DNA from 2 places in the Streptomyces sp. NPDC050997 genome. Region 1 is predicted to be linked to the other one. Evidence: riboswitches for the same ligand, from Rfam matches in the RefSeq annotation. Region 1 holds a riboswitch; the other holds the start of a gene.

Region 1 (7,287 bases):
GTCCGAGCAGCGAGACGATCAGCGGGGCGAACACCGCGACCAGCACCAGGACGAGCACGGTGACACCGCCCGCGAGAGCGACCTTGTCCTGCTTCAGGCGGTGCCAGGCGATCTGCTTCAGGGACCGGCCTTCGACCTTCTGGGCGCCTGAGGCCGCGGGGTCGACTGGAGCGGTCGGCGCCGCTTCCGCAGCGGTGTCGTGCAATGGCGCCGTCATGGCAGGGACCCCTCTCAACCGGCGGTGACCGGCCCGCACATGCCGCTGTAGCGGCTTCATCTTCCATGAAACTCAAAGGGGCAACCCCCCTTGGACCGGGAGTCTTCAACGCCTCGGCGATCAGGTGCCAGCCTTGGCGGTGAATGGATGCGCAACCGTGATGCTCCACCGGTGATTCCGTTATCCGAACAGCGGGTAACAGCTGTCGGACGTATGGAAGTTGGGACACCGGGGCGAAACGGGCGGCATCGAGGTAACCCGACGCCAATCTACGCGCATGGATTGTCGCCGCGAACCAAAGGAAGATCATTAACCCTAAAGTGACCTATGTCACAAGTCCGAACTGCCGCTCATAACCGGTCAGTACCGGCCACCCGCCTGCGGATAGCCGTAGCCGGTCGCCGGGGCCTGGGCCGGGGCGGCGTGGGCCTCACGGTCGTAGAAGGGGCGGGCGTTGGTCCGCATCCACAGGGCGATCGGGTCGTACTCGTCGGACATGGCCACGGTCGACACCGGCAGCCCGTCCGGGACGGCACCGATGGACTGCTGCATCATCGCGCGCACCGAGTCGACCGCCGGCGGGCTGGTGTCGTAGACATCGAGACCGACGGCGAGATACGGCGCCCCCAGCGCGGGCTGCACCCAGGCGCGGCGCAGGGCGCGGACGGCCGGGGTGCGGTGGGCGTTCTGGGCGAGCAGGGCGTAGAACTGCGGGATCTCGATGCCGGGTTCGGACAGCCTGAGGGGCCCGGCGGGTTGGCGTTCCAGGCCGGTGGCGATGCGGCGCAGGTCGAGCCAGGGGATGCCGACACCGCCGCCCGGGGCGTGCGGATTGAGCCAGAGGCCGTAGTGGTCGGGGTAGAGGGTGCGGGCCGCGTCGAGCCCGTCGATCACTTCGTACGATCTGTTCCAGCCACTGGCCGACAGCTCCTGGGCGGAGGTGACGCACGGGGCGTAGCCGTACCCCTCGACCTGCATGTTCCCGTACTGGGCGTCGGGGGAACCGGCCTGGCCGTGCCACAGCAGCATCCAGATCTGTCCGGAGGACGGGGTGGCGAGCGCGCGCAGGAGTGCCTCGTAGGCGTCGTAACGCCCGGGCGTCACCTGGCGCAGCATGTGCTCGACCTGCCCGGCCGCGGTGCCGCTGGCGCTCACCTTTTACCGACCCTTCGTGATGTGGCCCCTGGATAGGGACCCAGCTTAGGCGCTCCGCCGGGTTGAGCCGTTGAGCTGTGTCAGTGGCCCTGTTGGTAGATCAGTAGCCCTGTTGGTAGAAGGGCCGCACGCTCTCCCTCATCCAGTGGCCCACCGGGTCGTCCGCCACGTCCAGGAGGATCAGGTTGACCGGCCACTGGACGGGGCTGGCGCCCAGGGCGCGGGCCAGGGCCTCCATCGGCAGGGGCCGCAAGTCGCCCTCCCACTGGGACAGTTCCACGCCCACGAACATGACCGGATCGGCCGTTTCGATGACGGCGAGGCAGCGGCGGGCGGTGAGCACCACGCCCGTGGCGGCGAACTCGGACGAGGCCGCCGCGAGGAAGTCGACCGGGTCGTCCTGCCAGTCCGGCTCGAACAGACGGACCCGGCCGCCGGCCGCGGGGCCGTCCAGCGGGGTACGGCCCACCCGGCACAGTTCGGCGACGGCGGCCGGCGGCAACGGGACACCGACCGTGCCGTCCGGGTTCACCGCGAGGCCGACCTGGGGCGGCAGACCGCGGGCGAACTCGACCGCGGGAGCGATGGTGTACGACAGATGCGAGCCGACGACCTGGCGGAACTGCTCCTCGGAGCTGAACACCGGGACATGGACCTGGCCCTCGATCTCCAGGGTGGGCAGGTCAAGGGGGCCGCTGTGCGGGCCGCCGCCGTTGGGCAGCGGCACCCAGACGAAGCTGCGGCCGAGCACCTCGATGATCCGTCCGCCCGCCCCGGGGACGCCGAGGGCGGCGGACAGCACCTCCTCCAGCTCGTTGCCGGGCCATCCGCCGTGCGGATGAGGGTGTGCCTGTGCCGGGAAACCCGGGAAGTCAGCGGGGAGATCCGCCGGGAAGTCCATCTGCCTGCCTACCGCCTGCCTGATACCGCATACCGCCTGCTGTGGCTGAAAGGCTAACGGGTGCGGGGCACCCATGAGAGACGGGTGGCCGGTCAGATCCGGCCACCGAACCCGATCCCGGTCACCCCGTGAAGCCGATCCGCCGCAGCACGTTCGCCGCGTCCCGGTCGACCAGCACCGCCGAGCCGCAGCCCGGGGGCAGGTCGCCCTTGGCCACGGAGCCGATCAGGCGGGAGGCGGCACCCCGGTGGCGCAGGAAGGCGTACCGCGAGACACCGCGGCCCCTCTCGCGCTGGCCGGCCAGCGCGGTGTCCGGCGTGACGTCGAGCAGCAGCAGGTGCAGGGTGCCGGCCCGGCGACGCGCCTCGCGGGCCAGCCAGCCGCGCACCCAGGCCTGCGTACCGCAGTCGTGCACCACGACTCCCTCGCCGGAGCGCAGGGCGCGACGCAGACCGGCGTAGTGCGCGAGGCGGACCAGTGGGCGGTAGACCGCGTACGGCAGGAAGCGGGGCATCCGCGTCGCCCAGCGGTCGCGGGCGTCCTGGGAGTCGATGCGCAGGCCGTTGACCGTGCGCCGCATCAGCGTGGACTTGCCGCTGCCGGGCAGGCCGGTGATCACGACGAGGTCCTGGGGGCCAAAAAGCAGTGCGTGCGGGCTGTGGCCACCGCGCTCACGGAGGTCGCGGACGACGGGTGCGCTGAGCGGGCCGCAGGCCTCCGTGGCCGGGACCGTCGGCTGCTGAGGCAGCGCGAGGGCCGAGGTGGTCGCGTACGCCGTGGTCCTCTTCACCGTGATCGTCCTCCCCTGGGGTGGTCACGAGATTTCCTCCCCGTCGAGTGTAAAGAGAAGGTAATGCGCGGTGCCTCGTGTTTTCGTGCTCGTCCTGCCACAAGCCGGTCACAGATGCGGCCCTGCCGTAGTCGACCGAGGCGTGCAATGATGTCGGCGCCAACTGCATACCGGCCGCTTGAATCCGCGCGGGAGAGTTCCGGGTCGTACGTTCGTCGTACGGGTGCCCGGGCGCCGAAGGAGCAAGTCCCTCCCTTGAATCTCTCAGGCCCCCGTTACCGCGCGGGCGAGGCACATCTGAAAAGCGGGCCGCTGCGACAGTGGCTCCACCCAAGGTGCAAGTCATGATCACCGCTTCGCGGGGTCCTGACGAACCTCTCAGGTTCCGATGACAGATGGGGAGGAACGACCTCGCCCTCCCTCATGCTCGAACGAGCTCGCGCGGGAGGTACCCCCATCGCCTTGGGAGACGACCGTCCGATGAGCAGTACCGCACCCCGTCACACCGCGCTCGACGCCCTGCATCGTTCGCTGGGCGCGACCATGACCGACTTCGCCGGCTGGGACATGCCCCTTCGCTACGGCTCCGAGCGCGACGAACACCACGCCGTGCGCACCCGCGCCGGCCTCTTCGACCTCTCGCACATGGGCGAGATCACGGTGACCGGCCCGCAGGCGGCTTCCTTCCTGAACCACGCGCTGGTCGGCAACATCGCCTCCGTCGGCGTCGGCCGCGCCCGCTACACCATGGTCTGCCGGGCCGACGGCGGCATCCTGGACGACCTGATCGTCTACCGGCTCGCCGAGACGGAGGCCGGGTCCGCTCACTACATGGTCGTCGCCAACGCCTCCAACGCCCAGGTGGTGCTGGACGCGTTGACCGAGCGTGCCGCCGGCTTCGACGTCGAGGTGCGTGACGACCGGGACGCGTACGCGCTGATCGCCGTGCAGGGTCCCGAGTCGCCGGGTGTCCTGAAGTCCCTCACCGACGCCGACCTCGACGGCCTGAAGTACTACGCCGGCCTGCCCGGCACCGTCGCCGGCGTCCCCGCTCTCATCGCCCGCACCGGGTACACCGGCGAGGACGGCTTCGAGCTGTTCGTGAGGCCCGAGCACGCCGTCGAGCTGTGGCAGGCCCTGACCAAGGCCGGCGAGGGCGTCGGTCTGGTCCCCTGCGGACTGTCCTGCCGGGACACCCTGCGCCTGGAGGCGGGCATGCCGCTGTACGGGCATGAGCTCTCCACGTCGTTGACCCCCTTCGACGCCGGCCTCGGCCGGGTGGTGAAGTTCGAGAAGGAGGGCGACTTCGTGGGCCGCGAGGCCCTCCAGGAGGCCGCCACCCGTTCGGAGCAGAACCCCCCGCGCGTCCTCGTCGGCCTCGTCGCCGAGGGCCGCCGGGTCCCGCGCGCCGGGTACCCGGTCGTCGCGGACGGCCGGGTGATCGGCGAGATCACCTCCGGCGCGCCCTCCCCCACGCTGGGCAGGCCCATCGCGATGGCGTACGTCGACAAGGCGCACGCGACACCGGGCACGTCCGGTGTCGGTGTGGACATCCGGGGCAGTCACGAGCCGTACGAGGTCGTGGCGCTGCCGTTCTACAAGCGTCAGAAGTAGCGACGACCGAAAGCGGTCGGCGTGCGTGACCCTGCGCACTTTCCGCTGCTCACATACGTTTCCAGCAGACCCCCACTCATCAGCACTCCCCCGCGTACAGGAGAATTCAGGCCATGAGCAACCCCCAGCAGCTGCGCTACAGCAAGGAGCACGAGTGGCTGTCGGGCGCCGAGAACGGCGTCTCGACGGTCGGCATCACGGAGCACGCGGCCAACGCGCTCGGTGACGTCGTCTTCGTGCAGCTCCCGGAGGTCGGTGCCGATGTGACCGCGGGTGAGACCTGCGGCGAACTGGAGTCGACCAAGTCGGTCAGCGACCTGTACTCCCCGGTGACCGGTGAGGTCACCGAGGTCAACGAGGACGTGGTCAACGACCCGTCGCTGGTGAACTCCGCCCCCTTCGAGGGCGGCTGGCTGTTCAAGGTGCGCGTGGCGAAGGAGCCGGCCGACCTGCTCTCCGTCGACGAGTACACCGCCTTCACCGCCGGCTGAGGAGTCGTACACCTGATGTCCGTTCTGAACACACCCCTGCACGAGCTCGACCCCGAGGTCGCCGCCGCCGTCGACGCCGAGCTGGTCCGCCAGCAGTCCACCCTGGAGATGATCGCCTCCGAGAACTTCGCGCCGGTCGCGGTGCTGGAGGCGCAGGGCTCCGTCCTGACCAACAAGTACGCCGAGGGTTACCCGGGCCGCCGTTACTACGGTGGCTGCGAGCACGTCGACGTGACCGAGCAGATCGCGATCGACCGGGTCAAGGAGCTGTTCGGCGCCGAGTACGCCAATGTGCAGCCCCACTCGGGCGCCTCCGCCAACCAGGCTGCCCTGTTCGCGCTGGCCCAGCCCGGCGACACCATCCTCGGTCTGGATCTGGCGCACGGCGGCCACCTGACCCACGGGATGCGGCTGAACTTCTCCGGCAAGCAGTTCGACGTGGTCGCCTATCACGTGGACGCCGAGACCGGCCTGGTCGACATGGCCGAGCTGGAGCGGCTCGCCAAGGAGCACCGGCCGAAGGTGATCATCGCGGGCTGGTCGGCGTATCCGCGGCAACTGGACTTCGCCGAGTTCCGCCGGATCGCCGACGAGGTCGAGGCCCACCTGTGGGTGGACATGGCGCACTTCGCGGGTCTGGTCGCGGCCGGTCTGCACCCCAACCCGGTGCCGTACGCGGACGTCGTCACCTCCACCACCCACAAGACGCTGGGCGGCCCGCGCGGCGGGATCATCCTCGCGAAGAAGGACTTCGCGAAGAAGCTGAACTCGTCCGTCTTCCCGGGCTTCCAGGGCGGCCCACTGGAGCACGTGATCGCGGCCAAGGCGGTCTCCTTCAAGGTCGCCGCGAGCGAGGACTTCAAGGAGCGTCAGCGCCGTACGGTCGACGGCGCGCGGATCCTCGCCGAGCGTCTCATCGCGCCGGACGCCCGCGAGGCCGGTGTGAACGTGCTGTCCGGCGGCACCGACGTGCATCTGATCCTGGTCGACCTGCGCGAGTCCGAGCTGGACGGCCGGCAGGCCGAGGACCGGCTCCACGAGGTCGGCATCACGGTCAACCGCAACGCCGTTCCCGACGACCCCCGTCCGCCGATGGTCACCTCGGGCCTGCGGATCGGTACGCCCGCCCTCGCCACCCGCGGCTTCACCGCCGAGGACTTCGCCGAGGTCGCGGACGTCATCGCCGAGACCCTGAAGGCGCCCGCCCCCTTCGAGGGTGCCCCCGTCGAGGCGCTGAAGGCCCAGGTCGCAGCGCTCGCCGGCAAGCACCCGCTGTATCCCGGTCTGGGCAAGTAGTTCCTTTTCCCGGGTGCCGCGCACACTGAGAGGTGTGTGCGGCACCCCGCACCACCCGTACTGAGGAGTCACCGTGGCCATATCGGTCTTCGACCTGTTCTCGATCGGCATCGGCCCGTCCAGCTCCCACACGGTCGGCCCGATGCGCGCGGCCCACATGTTCGCCCGCCGGTTGCGCAACGAGGAGGTGCTGGACCAGGTCGCCTCCGTGCGCACCGAGTTGTACGGCTCCCTGGGCGCGACCGGACACGGCCACGGCACGCCCAAGGCGGTGCTGCTCGGCCTGGAGGGCGAGTCACCGCGCACGGTGGACGTGGAGTCGGCGGACGACCGGGTGACGCGGATCAGGGAGACGGGCCGCATCCGCCTGCTCGGCGAGCACGAGATCCCCTTCCGCTACGACGACGACCTGGTCCTGCACCGCCGCGAGACCCTCCCGTACCACGCGAACGGCATGACCCTGTGGGCGTACGACGCGGCGGGTGCGGAGGTGCTGTCGAAGACGTACTACTCGGTCGGCGGCGGCTTCGTCGTGGACGAGGAGGCGGTGGGCGCGGACCGCATCAAGCTGGACGACACGGTCCTGAAGTACCCCTTCCGCACAGGCGACGAGCTGCTGCGCCTGACGCAGGAGACGGGTCTGTCGATCTCCGCGCTGATGCTGGAGAACGAGCGGGCCTGGCGCACCGAGGAGGAGATCCACGAGGGGCTGCTGGCGATCTGGCGGGTGATGCAGGCGTGCGTGTCGCGCGGCATGTCCCGCGAGGGCATCCTGCCGGGCGGCCTGAAGGTCCGTCGCCGCGCGGCCGTCTCCGCACGCCAA
Region 2 (7,287 bases), on a different contig from region 1:
GGAGCAGGCCAAGCCGGACGGGCTGGTGCTGATCGAGCCTGGGACCGAGCGGGGGCTGCTGGGGCCGATGTCGGTGCGGATACTGCCAGGGGTGGGCCCTGCGACGGGGGACCACCTGCGGCGGGCGGGGATCCACACCGTCGAGGAGATCGCCGAGGCGGGTGAGGACGAGCTGGTGAGGCTGCTGGGCAAGGCGCATGGACAGTCGCTGTACGCGATGGCGCTGGCGCTCGACGAGCGGCCCGTGGTGGCGGAGCGTGAGACGAAGTCGGTGTCGGTGGAGGACACGTACGACGTCGACATCCATGACCGTGTTCGGGTGGGGCTGGAGGTCCAGCGGCTGGCGGACCGGTGTGTGCGGAGGCTGCGGGAGGCGGGGTTGTCCGGGCGGACCATCGTGCTGAAGGTGCGACGGTACGACTTCTCCACGCTGACCCGGTCCGAGACGCTGCGGGGGCCCACGGACGATCCGGCGGTGGTGCGGGAGGCGGCCGCGCGGTTGCTGGACTCCGTCGACACGACCGGGGGTGTGCGGTTGCTCGGGGTGGGGGTCAGTGGGCTGGCCGACTACACGCAGGAGGATCTGTTCGCGCAGGCGGCGGGGGAGCGGATGGACGCCGGTGCGGTCGAGGAGGCCGACGACATGCCCGAAGCGGAGCCGAAGGCGCCGGTCGAGCGGCGGTGGCCCTCGGGACACGATGTGCGGCACACCGAGTACGGGCACGGGTGGGTGCAGGGAAGCGGGCTCGGGCGGGTCACCGTGCGGTTCGAGACGCCCGACTCGGAGCCGGGGCGGGTGCGGACGTTCCGGATCGAGGATCCGGCACTGGAGCCGGCGGAACCGTTGCCGTTGGTGCGGGAGCGTTCTGAGGCCGGTGAGGCTTCGGTGGGCGGGGTTGCCGGGCCGGGGTGAGTGCGGGGTCAGTGCGGGGTGGGGCGGGTCACTCGGCACCGGAGGGATGCCGGGCTGGACTGCTTGGGCCAGCCGTGTCGTCCAGGTCGTGGGACTGTCCGCTGTTGGGCTGGACGGTCGGACGGATGTCCGTGGTCAGTGGATGACTGCGCGTCGGCTGGAGGGGGCGAGCGGGCGAGTACGGGCCGGGCCGACCAGGTGCGGGTCGGTGAGTGCGGTCGTGTGCTCGGACTGGCTTGCCGCGCCGGGGGCCGCTGCCTGGTGGCGTCGGCTCGGCGGCTGTGTCGGGGGCTGCGCGCTGTGACGGTGGTGCCAGGTCTGGGTGGTCACGGCGGCTCAAGGTGCGAGGAGGGGGGCAGGGCCGGATGGGTGTATCGCGGGAGGCCGTATGCGTGGGGCTCAGCGTGTTGCGGGCGCGGCCGGCTGGTCGGCGACGCCGGCGTCAGGGTGCGCGGACGGCGCGGGTGTCAGGACTCGTCCGTGTTCGCCAGTTTGCCGAAGTCGTGGTCCGGGAGCGGAGGCGGGGCGGACAGGTCGAGACCGTAGTGGTGGTACAGCTGGAGTTCCTGTTCGGGCGAGAGATGGCGGCCCACGCCGAAGTCGGGGGCGTCCTTGATCAGGGCCCGGTCGAAAGGGACGCGCAGGGCGCCCTCGACCAGTTCGCTGGGCTCCAGGGGGACGAAGGCGTCCCTGCTGAACAGACCGGTGCGTATGGCCGCCCACTCCGGTACGCCGGTCGCGTCGTCGAGGTAGACCTCGTCGATCGTGCCGATCTTGGTGCCGTTGCGGTCGAACGCCTTGCGGCCGATCAGGTTGCGCGGATCGATGTCGGTCTGCACGGGCCCTCCATTTAGTGACAACTCATCCGTAAGCACCACAAAAGAGCACAATCGGGGAGGTGGCCACTCGAACGCTCAAGCGCTGACCTCGCTGGTAGGCTGGCAAGCGGCTGCTGACCCTGTGCGGGAGAGTCCTTCGGACACCATCCGGAGGCGCCGAAGGAGCAAATCCTCCCCGGAATCTCTCAGGCCCCCGTACCGCATGGACGAGGTCACTCTGGAAAGCAGGGCGGATGTCGACGGCTTCCGCTCTCACCGACGGTGAAAGCCGGGCACCCTCGGGTGGTCCGGTGAAGCTCTCAGGTCGAGATGACAGAGGGGGAGGCTGTTCGGGTACCCGTGCCGTGGTGCCCCTCGAAGGTCGTGTCAGACCAGGAGGCCTCCGCAATGACCGCCCACCGCAGTCCGCTTTCCGAGCTGGAGCAGGGAATTCCGTTCGAACAGCGCCACATCGGGCCTGACCAGGAAGCGCGGGCGAAGATGCTCGCCCAGGTCGGGTACGGCTCGCTGGACGAGCTCACCGCCGCAGCGGTGCCGGACGTGATCAAGAACGCCGACGCGCTCGATCTGCCGGGCGCGCGTACCGAGGCCGAGGTGCTGGCCGAGCTGCGTTCGCTGGCCGACCGGAACCAGGTTCTCGACTCCATGGTCGGCCTCGGGTACTACGGGACCTTCACGCCGCCCGTCATCCTGCGCAACGTGATGGAGAATCCGGCCTGGTACACGGCCTACACGCCCTACCAGCCCGAGATCTCCCAGGGGCGCCTGGAGGCGCTACTGAACTTCCAGACCATGGTCGCCGAGCTCACCGGGCTGCCGACCTCCGGTGCCTCGCTGCTCGACGAGGGCACCGCGGCGGCCGAGGCGCTGGCACTGTCGCGGCGCATGGGCAGGAACAAGAAGGGTCTCTTCCTGGTCGACGCGGACACACTGCCGCAGACCGTCGCCGTGATCCGGACGCGGGCCGAGCCGACCGGCGTCGAGGTCGTCGTCGCGGACCTCGGTGACGGCATTCCGGCCGAGATCGCCGGGCGTGAGATCAACGGCGTGCTGATCCAGTACCCGGGCGCCTCCGGTGCCGTACGCGACATCGAGCCGCTCATCGAGCAGGCCCACGAACTCGGCGCGCTCGTGACGGTCGCCGCCGACCTGCTGGCGCTGACGCTGCTGAAGTCCCCGGCTGAGCTCGGTGCGGACATCGCCGTCGGGACGACCCAGAGGTTCGGGGTGCCGATGGGCTTCGGCGGGCCGCACGCCGGATACATGGCGGTGCGCGAGAAGTTCGCGCGCAGCCTGCCCGGGCGGCTGGTGGGAGTGTCCGTCGACGCCGACGGGAACAAGGCCTACCGGCTGGCCCTGCAGACGCGTGAGCAGCACATCCGGCGCGAGAAGGCGACCAGCAACATCTGCACCGCGCAGGTGCTGCTCGCCGTGATGGCCGGCATGTACGCCGTCTACCACGGGCCCGAGGGTCTCAAGGGCATCGCGCGGCGCACCCATCGATACGCCACGATCCTCGCCGCGGGCCTGACGGCCGGCGGGGTCGAGGTCGTGCACGGTTCCTACTTCGACACGCTGACCGCCCGGGTGCCCGCACGGGCCGCCGAGGTCGTCGCGGCCGCGCGCGAGAACGGCGTCAACCTGTGGCTCGTGGACACCGACCTGGTGTCGATCGCGTGCGACGAGACCACCGCGCGGGCCCAACTGGCCGCCGTGTGGGCCGCGTTCGGGGTAGAGGGGGACATCGAGGCACTCGACGCCGCCACCGAGGACTCCCTTCCCACCGCGCTGCTGCGCACCGACGACTACCTCACGCACCCCGTCTTCCACCAGTACCGCTCCGAGACCGCGATGCTGCGCTACCTGCGTCGGCTCGCAGACCGCGACTACGCCCTCGACCGCGGCATGATCCCGCTGGGCTCCTGCACCATGAAGCTCAACGCGACCACCGAGATGGAGCCGGTCACCTGGCCCGAGTTCGGACAGCTCCACCCCTTCGCGCCCGCCGAGCAGGCCCAGGGCTACCTCACGCTCATCCGTGAGCTGGAGGAGCGTCTCGCCGAGGTCACCGGGTACGACAAGGTGTCGCTGCAGCCCAACGCCGGTTCGCAGGGCGAGCTGGCGGGGCTGCTCGCCGTACGCGGATATCACCGGGCCAACGGGGACGAGCAGCGGACGGTGTGTCTGATTCCGTCGTCGGCGCACGGCACCAACGCCGCCAGTGCCGTGATGGCCGGGATGAAGGTCGTCGTCGTGAAGACCGCCGAGGACGGCGAGATCGACGTCGAGGACCTGCGGGCGAAGATCGAGCAGCACCGGGACGAGCTGGCGGTGCTGATGATCACGTACCCCTCCACGCACGGTGTGTTCGAGGAGCATGTCGCGGACATCTGCGCGCAGGTGCACGAGGCCGGCGGCCAGGTGTATGTCGACGGTGCCAACCTCAACGCCCTGGTGGGGCTGGCCAAGCCGGGGCACTTCGGCGGGGACGTCTCGCACCTGAACCTGCACAAGACCTTCTGTATCCCGCACGGCGGCGGCGGTCCGGGCGTCGGCCCGGTGGGTGTGCGCGCGCACCTGGCGCCGTATCTGCCGAACCACCCGCTGCAGCCCGCGGCCGGGCCGGAGACCGGAGTCGGGCCGATCTCCGCCGCGCCCTGGGGCTCCGCCGGGATCCTGCCGATCTCGTGGGCGTATGTGCGGCTCATGGGCGGGGAAGGACTCAAGCGGGCCACGCAGGTGGCGGTGCTCTCCGCGAACTACATCGCCAAGCGGCTGGAACCGCACTTCCCGGTGCTCTACACCGGCCCGGGCGGGCTGGTCGCGCACGAGTGCATCATCGACCTGCGGCCCCTGACCAAGGCGACCGGTGTGAGCGTCGACGACGTCGCCAAGCGGCTCATCGACTACGGGTTCCACGCACCGACGATGTCCTTCCCGGTGGCCGGGACGCTGATGATCGAGCCGACCGAGTCCGAGGACCTGATCGAACTCGACCGGTTCTGCGCGGCGATGATCGCCATTCGTGCGGAGATCGAGAAGGTCGGCTCGGGCGAGTGGCCCGTGGACGACAACCCGCTGCGGAACGCGCCGCACACCGCGGGCACGCTCGGCGGGGAGTGGGAGCACGCGTACACGCGTGAGGAGGCCGTCTTCCCGGCCGGTGTGTCGGTGGCGGACAAGTACTGGCCGCCGGTACGCCGCATCGACCAGGCTTTCGGCGACCGGAACCTGGTCTGCTCCTGCCCGCCGCTGGACGCGTACGAGGACTGACCTGTCGTAGACGGAAGGGCTCCGTCCGGTCGCACACCGGGCAGAGCCCTTCCGTGTCAGGAGCCCTTCTGTGTCAGGAGCCCTTCTGTGTCACGGGGCGTGCGGTGCGACACGGTGGTGTCACGCGGTCGCCAGGGAGACCTCGGTCGACTTGATCAGGGCGACGACCGGGATGCCGGTCGTGAGGCCGAGGTCCGTGACGGCGTCCCTGGTGATCACCGCGGTCAGGTCGGCGCCCTCGACGGTGATCCTGACGGCGGCCATGGCGCCGCCGGTCGCGATGTCGCGGACCGTGCCGGGCAGTTGGTTGCGGATGGACAGGCCGTCGACCGGTGCGGTGGCCAGGGAAACCTCCGTCGACTTCACCAGGGCGCGTACGGCCGTTCCCGCGGCGAGGCCCAGGTCCTCGGCGGCTTCCAGGGTGATCGCGGAGGTGAGGTCCTGGCCGCCGGTCAGGCGGACCTTGACCGTTGCCATCACCTCTCCCGGCGTGATGGCGGTGACGGTGCCGGAGAGCTGATTGCGGATGCTCAGGCTCATGGGGAGGCCTCACTGGGGGTGGGGTGGCGTGGGGTGCGGGGGTCCGGGAATCCCACCGTAGCCGCCTGAAAGTCTTATGCCGGGTATGCGTGTGTCTGCGCCGCTTTGACCGTCGCCCAGACCGGAGCGCCGGGGTGCAGGTCGAGTTCGGCTGCGGCGACCGTGGTGAGGTCGGCGGTGAGGGGGAGTTCACCGGTGAGGTCCGCGCGGATCTGGTCGCCGTGGGTCTCCAGGCCGGCCACTTCGCAGCGCCAGAGGTTGCGGGCGCTGGAGCCCGTGGGCTTGTCCCGGTAGAGGGTGACGGCGCCGGGCGGGAACGCGACGAACACCGGGCCGGCGAGGTCTTCGGTGGTGGTGAGGGCGGAGCCGGCGTCGAGACGGACGGTGTGGCCTTCGGCCTGCCCCTTGTAGAGGTTCAGGCCGACCAGTTGCGCGATGTAGTCCGTACGGGGACGGCGGGCGATGTCGGCGGGAGTGCCCTCCTGGACGACCCCGCCGTGTTCGACGACGACGAGTCGGTCGGCCAGCACCATGGCGTCCAGCGGGTCGTGTGTGACCAGTACGGCGACGGCCTCGAACTCGGCCAGGTGACGGCGGAGTTGGGCGCGGACCTCCAGGCGGGTACGGGCGTCCAGGGCGGCGAGGGGCTCGTCGAGGAGGAGCAGGCGGGGGTGGGTGGCCAGGGCGCGGGCGACGGCGACGCGCTGGGCCTGACCGCCGGAGAGCTTGCGGGGCTTGGCGGAGGCGTGTTCGGCGAGGCCCATGCGGTCCAGCCACTCGGCGGCCTCCGCGCGGGCCTCCGCTTTGGTGGCGCCGTGACAGCGCGGGCCGAAGGCCACGTTGTCGAGGGCGGACAGGTGCGGGAAGAGCAGGTAGTCCTGGAAGACCACGCCGACAGGGCGGGACTCGGGCGGCGTACGGTCCATCGCGGCGCCGTCGAGGCGCAGATGGCCGCCCGTGAGAGGGACGAGACCGGCGAGCGCGCGCAGGGCGGTGGTCTTGCCGGCGCCGTTCGGACCGAGCAGCGCGACGACGTCACCCGGGGCGGCGGTAAGGGAGACGTCCAGTCGGAACGTGCCGCGTTCGACGACGAGACGGGAGTCGAGGCCCGTGTCGCGTACGTCCTCGGTGACGGGGTCGGCTGAGGTGGCGTCGGTCATGAGGGGCGTCCAGCTCGGTCTGGGAAGCGTGTGGGGTGATGCCGGGGGCGGTGGGGCTTTGAGCTGCGGGTGTGCGTCTCGCTGTCGCGGGGTGTCGGGGTGTCGGGGTGTCGGGGTGGCGGGTGTGGCTCGGGGGTGGTGGCTTGGGGTGGCGGGTGTCGGGGTTGTTCGGTTGTGCCTCGGCGGCCGCCGGCAGGGGCGTTCGGCAGCGGCTCAGGAGGTGGTCATCCAGCGGTCCCGCAGGCCCGCCAGTACGGCGATGGAGACGGCCAGCAGGACCAGGCTGAGGGCGATCGCGGCCGCCGGGTCGTTCTGCAGGGCCAGGTAGACCGCGAGCGGCATGGTCTGGGTACGGCCCGGGAAGTTGCCGGCGAAGGTGATCGTCGCCCCGAACTCGCCCAGCGCCCGCGCCCAGGCCAGGACGGAGCCCGCCGCGATGCCCGGCGCGATCAGCGGGAGCGTGACCCGGCGGAACGCGGTGAAGCGGGAGGCGCCCAGGGTGGTGGCCGCCTCCTCGTAGCGCGGGTCGGCGGCGCGCAGGGTGCCCTCGACGCTGATGACG

Evidence for each region. Region 1 has a riboswitch for glycine ahead of gcvT (glycine cleavage system aminomethyltransferase GcvT). Riboswitches for the same ligand answer to the same signal wherever they lie in the genome.
Region 2: linked by a shared signal. The riboswitch ahead of gcvP (aminomethyl-transferring glycine dehydrogenase) and the one ahead of gcvT (glycine cleavage system aminomethyltransferase GcvT) in region 1 are both predicted to bind glycine.

Annotation. Positions count from the first base shown of each region.
Region 1 is NZ_JBFAGK010000026.1:39,458-46,744, reverse strand. Features, by position in the region: gene AB0H86_RS38190 (ABC transporter permease) at 1-217, opposite strand, end outside; gene AB0H86_RS38185 (enhanced serine sensitivity protein SseB C-terminal domain-containing protein) at 578-1,372, opposite strand; gene AB0H86_RS38180 (enhanced serine sensitivity protein SseB) at 1,473-2,273, opposite strand; gene AB0H86_RS38175 (AAA family ATPase) at 2,395-3,063, opposite strand; glycine riboswitch at 3,243-3,354, shown strand; gene gcvT (glycine cleavage system aminomethyltransferase GcvT) at 3,544-4,677, shown strand; gene gcvH (glycine cleavage system protein GcvH) at 4,791-5,168, shown strand; gene glyA (serine hydroxymethyltransferase) at 5,184-6,464, shown strand; gene AB0H86_RS38155 (L-serine ammonia-lyase) at 6,538-7,287, shown strand, end outside.
Region 2 is NZ_JBFAGK010000004.1:9,394-16,680, forward strand. Features, by position in the region: gene AB0H86_RS09975 (DNA polymerase IV) at 1-913, shown strand, start outside; gene AB0H86_RS09980 (hypothetical protein) at 1,049-1,243, opposite strand; gene AB0H86_RS09985 (PRC-barrel domain-containing protein) at 1,381-1,752, opposite strand; glycine riboswitch at 1,867-1,963, shown strand; gene gcvP (aminomethyl-transferring glycine dehydrogenase) at 2,140-5,025, shown strand; gene AB0H86_RS09995 (TOBE domain-containing protein) at 5,146-5,565, opposite strand; gene AB0H86_RS10000 (ABC transporter ATP-binding protein) at 5,640-6,725, opposite strand; gene AB0H86_RS10005 (ABC transporter permease) at 6,939-7,287, opposite strand, start outside.